2 regions of the Mucilaginibacter oryzagri genome follow, and region 2 is predicted to be linked to the other one. Evidence: riboswitches for the same ligand, from Rfam matches in the RefSeq annotation. Region 2 holds a riboswitch; the other holds the start of a gene.
The links. A riboswitch is a leader RNA that binds a small molecule or an ion and turns the genes downstream of it on or off. The one in region 2 is predicted to bind cobalamin.
Positions count from the first base shown of each region.

Region 1: another riboswitch for cobalamin. It lies ahead of metE (5-methyltetrahydropteroyltriglutamate--homocysteine S-methyltransferase); the one in region 2 lies ahead of PQ469_RS13465 (TonB-dependent receptor plug domain-containing protein).

Region 1 covers NZ_CP117883.1:1,836,082-1,840,488, forward strand. Annotated here, with positions in the region: gene metE (5-methyltetrahydropteroyltriglutamate--homocysteine S-methyltransferase) at 1-1,796, opposite strand, end outside; cobalamin riboswitch at 1,964-2,164, opposite strand; gene PQ469_RS08095 (IPT/TIG domain-containing protein) at 2,450-3,766, opposite strand; gene PQ469_RS08100 (phosphatase PAP2 family protein) at 3,850-4,407, opposite strand, start outside.
Region 2 covers NZ_CP117883.1:3,199,807-3,204,213, reverse strand. Annotated here, with positions in the region: gene PQ469_RS13475 (DEAD/DEAH box helicase) at 1-900, opposite strand, end outside; gene PQ469_RS13470 (tRNA pseudouridine synthase A) at 1,004-1,813, opposite strand; cobalamin riboswitch at 1,941-2,138, shown strand; gene PQ469_RS13465 (TonB-dependent receptor plug domain-containing protein) at 2,260-4,206, shown strand; gene PQ469_RS13460 (DUF6580 family putative transport protein) at 4,257-4,407, shown strand, end outside.

The DNA.
Region 1 (4,407 bases), 1.4 Mb from region 2:
GCTGCTTCAAGGGCAACAACCTCGTCGCGGATGGCCAAGGCTATCTGGTTGGTAGTTTCGGACCGTGGCTGATCATCCCGAACAAACGACCATTGCAGTATAGTTACCGGGCCTGTTAGCATGCCTTTCATCAGCCTATCGGTGTTTTGCTGCGCGAAGCTGCTCCATCTTACCGTCATATCCGCGGGGCGGCTTACATCGCCATAAATAACAGGTGGCTTAACACAGCGGCTGCCATAACTTTGCACCCAGCCATTTTTGGTGAACAGGAAACCATCCAAACGTTCGCCAAAGTATTCAACCATGTCGTTACGTTCAAATTCACCATGAACTAACACGTCCAGGCCTATCTTTTCCTGCCAGCGGATGGCGTCAACGGTGGCTTTTTCTATCTCGGCATCATATTGAGCTTCGGTTAGCTCTCCTTTTTTAAGCCTTGCCCTTAACGAGCGGATATCATCAGTTTGCGGGAACGATCCTATGGTAGTTGTAGGGTACAGTGGTAATTTAAAGCGTTGCTGCTGAATTTTTTGGCGGGTGATGAATCCGCTTTCACGTTGCGCATCGGCATCAGTTATGGCTGCCACGCGTTGTTTGATATCCTGCTTATGAATGAGTTTTGAAAGGCTGCGGCTGGTGAGGGCACGCAGGTTTTCTTGCAGTAATTCATTGTTGCCGCCGATGATTTGCGCCAATTCATTTATTTCGTTCAGTTTCTGTTTGGCAAAGGCCATCCAGTTTTTTATCTCGGGAATGATGGCGGTTTCCAGCTCCAGGTCGAACGGGGTATGCAGCAACGAGCAGCTTGGCGCTATCATCACCCTATCGGTGCCCAATACGGCAATGGCTTTTTTAATGTGGGTTAACGAGCGTACGTAATCGTTTTTCCAGATGTTACGGCCATCAACTACACCTAACGATAAACTCAGGCTATCGGGCAAAACAGTGAGCACTTTGTACAACTGATCGGGAGCGCGAACCAAATCTACATGAATGGCGCTTACCGGCAAGGTTACGGCCAGTTCGGTGTTTTCGTGCAGGCTCTCAAAATAGGTAGTAAGCAATACTTTAATGCCCGGGCATTGCTTGCTTATCTCCATGTAGGCATAAGCATAAGCGGCTTTCTCTTTGTCAGTAAGGTCAAGCGACAGGAAGGGCTCATCAAGCTGTACCCAAACAGCACCATAACTTGCTAATCTTTTTAACACTTCGACGTAAACCGGCACCAGTTTTTTGATCAGGTCTATCTTATCAAAACCGGGTTGTTTTTCTTTACCTAATAAAAGGTAGGTTACCGGGCCAACCAATACCGGTTTTGGTATGTTGCCGGTGTGTTGTTTGGCCAGGATAAACTCGTCAAACACTTTTTCGCTAAATAGTTTAAACTGCTGATTTTGTACAAACTCTGGCACAATGTAATGGTAGTTGGTATCAAACCATTTGGTCATTTCCATGGCTGTAACATCCAGTCCATCTTTTTGATAACCGCGGGCCATCGCAAAATACAGGTCAATTTCGGTATTGGCCTTGTTTTGGGTTAATACGGGTGTGTACCGTTCGGGGATGTTGCCCAGCATGAGCGAGGTATCCAATACCTGGTCGTAAAAGCTGAAATCGTTACAGGGGATCAGGTCGATACCGGCATCAACCTGGGTTTGCCAGTTTTGCAGGCGAATTTGCCGGGCAGCGGCAAACAAATCGTTGCGGGTAATTTTACCGGCCCAGTATTGTTCGCTGGCCTTTTTGAGTTCACGGTGGGCACCTACACGTGGGTACCCGAGATTGTTTTTGAGCATACGCTAAAACGTTTTTGGTTAAACATTAAGTTGACTTAATGCTCCTTACGGTTTTCGGTATGCTTTCGGAGTAAATGGTAATAAAAGACAAAAGCATAACATACGGGCATATAATGGCCATGTACGTCATTCTTTTTTCTTCGACTACTGCTTCATTGCGCGAAAGCATTGTCTTTTACATAGGGGCAAGTATCCTGGCTTGTAACATTGTTGCCGTCCTTCTCATTCGCGCGGGGCGAACAATGGACTTTGTTAAAGGCAACAACCTTTTGTGTTACTTACAGTTGCGCGACAGCCCGTGATTTACACACGGTTCCTTATTAATCCCTGTGCTTTAAACACCGGGAACCACTCTGCAGAAAAAAAGTAAAGAACTTTATTGGGGACGAAGATGGGAAAAAATGTGGAGAAGATTTTTAGAATTTGAAAATTTGAGGATTTGAAGATGCTTGAGCTTTGAGGAATGTTCAAGTTTAAGATTGAGAATAAATAATGAATTATAGGCGTTCCCTTGATTGGGGGCATTGTTTGAACACATAGAAAGTTAAGCCTCCGCTTTTGGATGCAGAAATTTCATAGCCATGTAATCTTTACGTTCGAAAACATGTAAACCCGGTTATAGCTGGGTTTACATGTTTCAAAAAAATCATAAATTACTCAAAAATCATTTTGCGGATAATATTATTTTGTGTGTCCGCCACAAATATATTTCCATTTTTATCAACCGCGATACCAATAGGATGGTTAAACGTTGCGGTAGCTGACGAGCCATCTGTTGCTCCAGTCTGTGCTTCAATTCCGGCAAGGGTAGTTACTTTCCCGTCTGGGGTAATTTTCCTGATCAAGTTGCTATCTGTTACATAAACATTGCCATCCTTGTCTGTTGCCGCCAAAAACGTTTCGTAAAAGCTCGCACTGCCAGCAGGGCCATCGGTGGTTCCCCTCACACCGCTGCCGGCCAAAGTAGATATAACACCTCCCGGGGTTATTTTTTGAACCTTGAAACTAAAGGTTGTTACATAAAGATTATTTTGGGTGTCAAACGCGATACCTGACGGAAAATTAAATGTATTGCTGTTGATAGGCGCTTTTATGTCTGCGTATGTACTTACCAAACCGTCCGGAGTTATTTTCCTGATCGCCTCATTGGTTAAATCAGAAACGTAAAGGAAGCCCGAAGCGTCTATTTTAATATCTGTAGGGCCGGCAAAACTTGCTGCGATACCTTGCCCGTTTTTAAAGCCGATGGCTCTTTGCCCGGCAAAGGTAGTGACATTTTTAGATGGATCTATTTTCCTGATGATATTGTTTGCATAATCGGCTACATAGATATTACCGGCATTATCAACAGTTAACCCCTCTGGATTCCAGAAACTTGCCGCAGTCCCGTTCCCGTTATCATGTCCTTCGGTTCTGTTTCCCGCAATAGTACTTACAATTCCATCCGGTGTTATCTTTCTGATATCATCGTTTCCTTCTTCAGAAACAAATAAGTTTCCGGATCCGTCGAAAGCTAATCCCGTTGGGAAATTAAATTCGGCTGTTGTTATGGTGCCATCTTTATAACTTTTTGCACCAGTGCCTGCAAAAGTGCTTACCACCCATGATTGCTGATAAGTAAAAGTGGGGCCGGTAACCTCGGTGCTACCACTAACTTTAACACTTACCGGGCCTGTACCGGCAGCTAACGGAACTTTTACAGTAAGCTTTGTTGCCGTTGCAGCAGTTATAGTTGCTGCTTTGCCGTTAAAAAATACTTGATTGTTTGCTGCTGTGGAACTAAAGTTGTTACCGGTAATAATTACTTCGGTATTATATATGCCAGTCGTTACGCTTAGCGCTGTAACTTTTGGAGTATTATCAACAGGCGGAGCCGGATCCGAGCCTTTTTTTGAACAACTTACGATAACCAGCGACAGAAAAAACAGAAATAAATAAGCAGGTTTTAGTTTTGCTAAAGAGAATGTCATGATAAGATTTAGTAATATTTTACCCTAAAATAAACAAATATCTTGTAATGGGGGTGATTAAATTAAAAAATAGCCAAAAACACTCACTTCTTCAAAAACAACATCGGCAACGCGCTCGCAGCTCCCAGTCCCGCACCCGTTGCTACATCTGTAGGGTAATGTACCCCCAGGTACATCCTTGAATACGCGGTTGAGCCCGCCCATAGATACGCGGGAACTATCACATACCATTTTGGATAAGCGGCAGATAAAGCCGTTGCTGTGGCAAATGATGATGAACTATGCCCCGATGGAAAAGAGTAGTTTCCGGGGCGGTAAACAGGCGTGATACTGATGTTCTGGATAAATGGCCGCGGGCGCTTTACCAGCATTTTGATCAGTTGGGTTAACCCGGCAGAGATGGCTGTGCTGCTGGCTACGTACAGGGCATTTTGCCGCATCTCCTTATTATTACCGATGATACCGCCAACCAGCAGGCCCGCAGGTACGCCAATATTGCCATATTCCAGGTGATTGCTCATAAACAGGAAAAAACCGGTTTGGGCCGGAGTGCGGTGTTCCTGTAAATTTATCAGGATGGCATCATCAAATGGTGGAGTGCGTAACTGTGCGGTGGCGGTGTTAATCTTAAGCGTAAAAAA
Region 2 (4,407 bases):
CAACAGTACCCTGGCGCCTTCATCAGCCTTAAATGTTTCTATCGATTTAAAACCCGGGCTATCAAAAAACTGGGGATTTAAATAAGCCACGGCAGTGCGTAAACGTGCTTGCAGGCTTTTATAAACTTTATCGGCAGTTGCACGTGTATTTACAAAAACTACGGTTTTGGTAAATAGCTCTTCATCGTACATAAACAAATTGAGCAGGTTTAATTTAGTGCCGAAGTTGGGTACGTTATATAAAAATTGCGGATGTGTCTCTAACGGTTGTTCTGCCAATGCTTCTACCTCCACAATAGCAGGATCTTTCATAAAAGGATCCAGCATCTTTTGCAGTTTGCTGTGCATTACCTCGGTAAATACCAGTTTCTGGCTTTTGCCAATGCTATTTGCCAGCTCTACAACAGGAAGCTGCATGCCTCTTTTTATCATTTCATCGGCATCATCAACCACAAACATATCAACCTTGTTAAGGTTAAGGGCGAGCTTCAGGTAAATGGCGCGTGCCCTGTCGGGAGTAGCTACTACTATATCGGCACCGTCGGCCAAGGCGTCCATCTGGGCTTCAATACCCGGAGCAACGTACAAGCCAACAATTTTTATTGATTTGTTTTTGTTCAGGCGGTCAAATTGTTCTATCACCCCAAATACGTCCTCTTTATCGGGTACAAGGATCAATACACGCGGAACGCCTTCGGGCGCATAATTAAAGCGGTTTAATACACCAAGCACATAGGTGGTAGTTTTGCCGCTACCTTCGTAACCAATGGCGATGATATCCTGGCCACCTACAATTCTTGAAAGGGTTTTTAATTGCAGTTCTTTAGGGTTTGTAAAACCAGCTTCATTTACCGACCGAACCAGCTGTTTTTTCAGCTTCAATTTTTCAAACCACACCATCTGAGAACTTTATTAAGTATTTAAGAGGGCGAATTTACCTAAATTTCCTTGAAAAGAGTCAAGATTCAAGAATCAAGAGCCAAGACAGGGAATACTTTAGGTATTATATTGATTGCCAAACAGGGTTTTCATCCTTTTGGAGCAGGCCTGTAAACGTTGGTTTGGCGGGGATATCAAGGTAAGGATACGTTACTTTTGACAGGTATAGTCCCTGGGGATAGGCTGGGATGATGATTTTTGGCGTTTGTTTGCTGATGAGGTGACTTTCAAATTCATCAACACTTATTTCGCCACGGCCAATTTCCAGCAGGCGGCCGATAATGATCCTGATCATTTTGCTCAAAAAACGGTTAGCAGATATGTTGAACCGGAGCCTGTCGCCGTTACTGCTAACAAAAAGGCTTGCCGAGCTCACGTTGCAAATGGTATGGTCAACCCTGTCGGGCATTTTACAAAAGGCGCGGTAATCGTTATAACGCGGGAGCAGCGCTATAGCCTTTTTCATTTCATCAATGTTGAGGTTGGTTTCGGGATATAAGGCGCTAAAAGCACTTAAAAAAGGGTCTTTATAAGTATGAATAAAATAATCATATGAGCGCTGCACAGCATCAAACCGGGCGTGGGGCAGGCCCTGCATCGGGATGATATCAAATACCGCGATATCATCCGGCAGTATTTTATTGAGGCGGAAAAAGAGATCGAAATCCCATTCCTTTGCTAAATCGATATGAAAAAAAAATTGGCTGGCATGCACCTGCGCGTCGGTACGGCCACAGCCGTTAACAGTTATGGGCGTTTTTAATATTTGGCTTAAAGCTATTTCAAAAACGGATTGTACACTTGCAACGCCGGCATGTTTTTGCCAGCCGCTGTACTGTGTGCCATGATAACCAATATGAAAAAAATAGCGCATAATCTTGGATCCAAAAATCCGCAAAAATTATGGTAAAGCCATACCAAAAACAAATGGGGATGGCTAAACGGATGGCTTTAAACCAGCTCGGGCTTTTCAAACAACTTGCGTATCTGCCGTACATAACCTACCTTTACAGAGCTTTAGGTTCCTTTATAGCATATCATAAAGGATTAAAAGGGAATACGGTGTAAATCCGGAACTGTCCCGCAGCTGTAAGCTCCATAACCATAGTTCATTCTATTAAAGTCACTTGCGCTTAGCTCAGGGAAGACAGAACGAAAGGGGAGTAAGTCAGAAGACCTGCCAGAGCATTATAAATTATTCATAGCTTTCGTGGATTGAAGCCTGAATGTGAATGCTCTTCTTTGGGTGGTGTGTTTTCATTTTATCAGTCTGTGTTGTGCTATTTAAACTGCATTATTATTTAACGCTATAGCAAATACATGAAAAAAAAGTACTTTAAAATTGTTTTCGGATTATTACAGGTGGGTTTATGCAGCACTGCTGTGTTTGCGCAGGATACCACCCGGTTATTAAATAATGTGGTTGTCACCGCCACCCGCTCACCAAAAAAACTAACCGATATAGGTAGGGTAGTTACCGTAATATCGGCAGAGCAGATTAACCGTTCGCAAGGCAAAACGTTACCCCAGTTATTGAATACCGTCCCCGGGATAACTTTCTCTGGTGCCCAGAACGCGCCCGGCATTAGTACATCAGTTTTTTTACGCGGCGCCTCATCGGGTAATACTTTGATATTGATAGATGGTTTCCCCGTTAACAATGCTGGCTCAATTGATGGTAGTTATGATCTTAACGCCTTCCCGTTAAACCAGGTAGAAAGAATTGAAATATTAAAAGGAAGCGGATCGACACTTTACGGATCAGACGCTGTGGCGGGTGTGATCAACATCATCACCAAACACCCGCAGGGACAGGGCTTAAAAGGTAATGTGCAATTAACGGGCGGAAGTTATAATACCTTCCAGGAATCGGCCGGGCTAAGTGGTTTAATAAATCACACCGGTATTGCCGTTAACCTATCTAATACAGATTCAAGGGGTTTTGCGGCCGCTACCGATACTACAAATAAAGCCGGATTTAAAAAAGATGGTTTCCACCAACGTTCGGCAAGCGTAAACATCAATCAATATATCTCGGAAAAATTCAGCCTGAATGGTAACTTCCAGGGCAGCTATAACACCGGCGATTTGCCGTATGGCGCTTTTACTAACGATAACAACTACACCTACAACAATACGTTTATATTTGGTGGTTTAGGAGCTAAAGTGAAGTTACCCAAAGGAACATTGGTGTTTAATGCCAGCCAAAACACGGTTCGTAACCACTTTAAAAATCTGCCGCCCGATAATTATGAAACCAACCAGGTAACAAAAAACACCGGCCGCATAAGCAATTTGGAAGCTGTTTTGAATTATAATTTGGGCAGTTATTTTGATATTACAAGTGGTGCCGGTTATAAATACAGCAATACCAGTCAATACAGCTTGTTTGAGCAAACCGGTTACCACCCTGGTCCAAGTGTTATAAGCGATGATACCGCCCACAATAGCATTATCAGTGTTTACACGTCGTTATTTTTTAAATCAAATATCTTCCACATGGAGTTGGGCGGCAGGTACAATCACCACAGCAAATATGGTGATAACTTCACCTATACCATTAATCCTTCGCTTTATTTAGCAGATCAGTTTAAAGTGTTCGGAACTATTGCTTCGGCCTTTAAATCACCATCTTTATACCAGCTGTCTTCTCAATACGGAAATAGTAAATTAAAGCCTGAAACAACTACATCGTACGAGGCCGGATTTGATTGGGAGGTCGTAAAAAATGCATTGTCATTTAACACCGTATTTTATAAACGCAATACAAAAGATGTAATTTATTTCTTCTCTGAATCTGTGCCTCCTTATAGTTCATTCTATAAAAATGGATCTTTTCAAAAAGATAAGGGCTTTGAAACTGAACTGAAATACAATTCAAACAAGCTAACAGCATCAGCTTACTTTGCCTATGTAACCGGCAAGCAAACGGATGAAGCTGGCAAACAAACGGCTAACTTATACCGCAGGCCCAAAAATACTTTTGGTGCTAATGTTTCATACCAGGCCTGTGCAAATTTCCTGATAGGTGTGAATTATAAGTATACCGGTAACAGGGCCGATCAAAATTTCGCCACTTATCCATCTACAATAACTACTTTAAAAAGCTATAACCTGGTTGATCTTCACCTGCAACTAAAAGCCACCAAAAACCTGGATGTATTTGGGGACCTGAACAACGTACTCGATCAAAAATATACCGATTGGCTGGGTTATAACACACGGGGTATAAACTTTACGCTTGGTGCAAAATACCGGTTTAATTAGTAGTTTTTATTTAACATGATTATGAGTAATTTTACGTCATAAATAAAACCATGAATAAAAAAGATACCATCAACAGGAACATTATCCTGATTTTAATGATAGTTGTTGCTGCAGCTTTCAGGCTAATAACCTTTAAGTATAAGGAACTGAGTAACTTTACACCTGTGGGCGCGATAGCTGTATTTGGCGGTGTTTACTTTA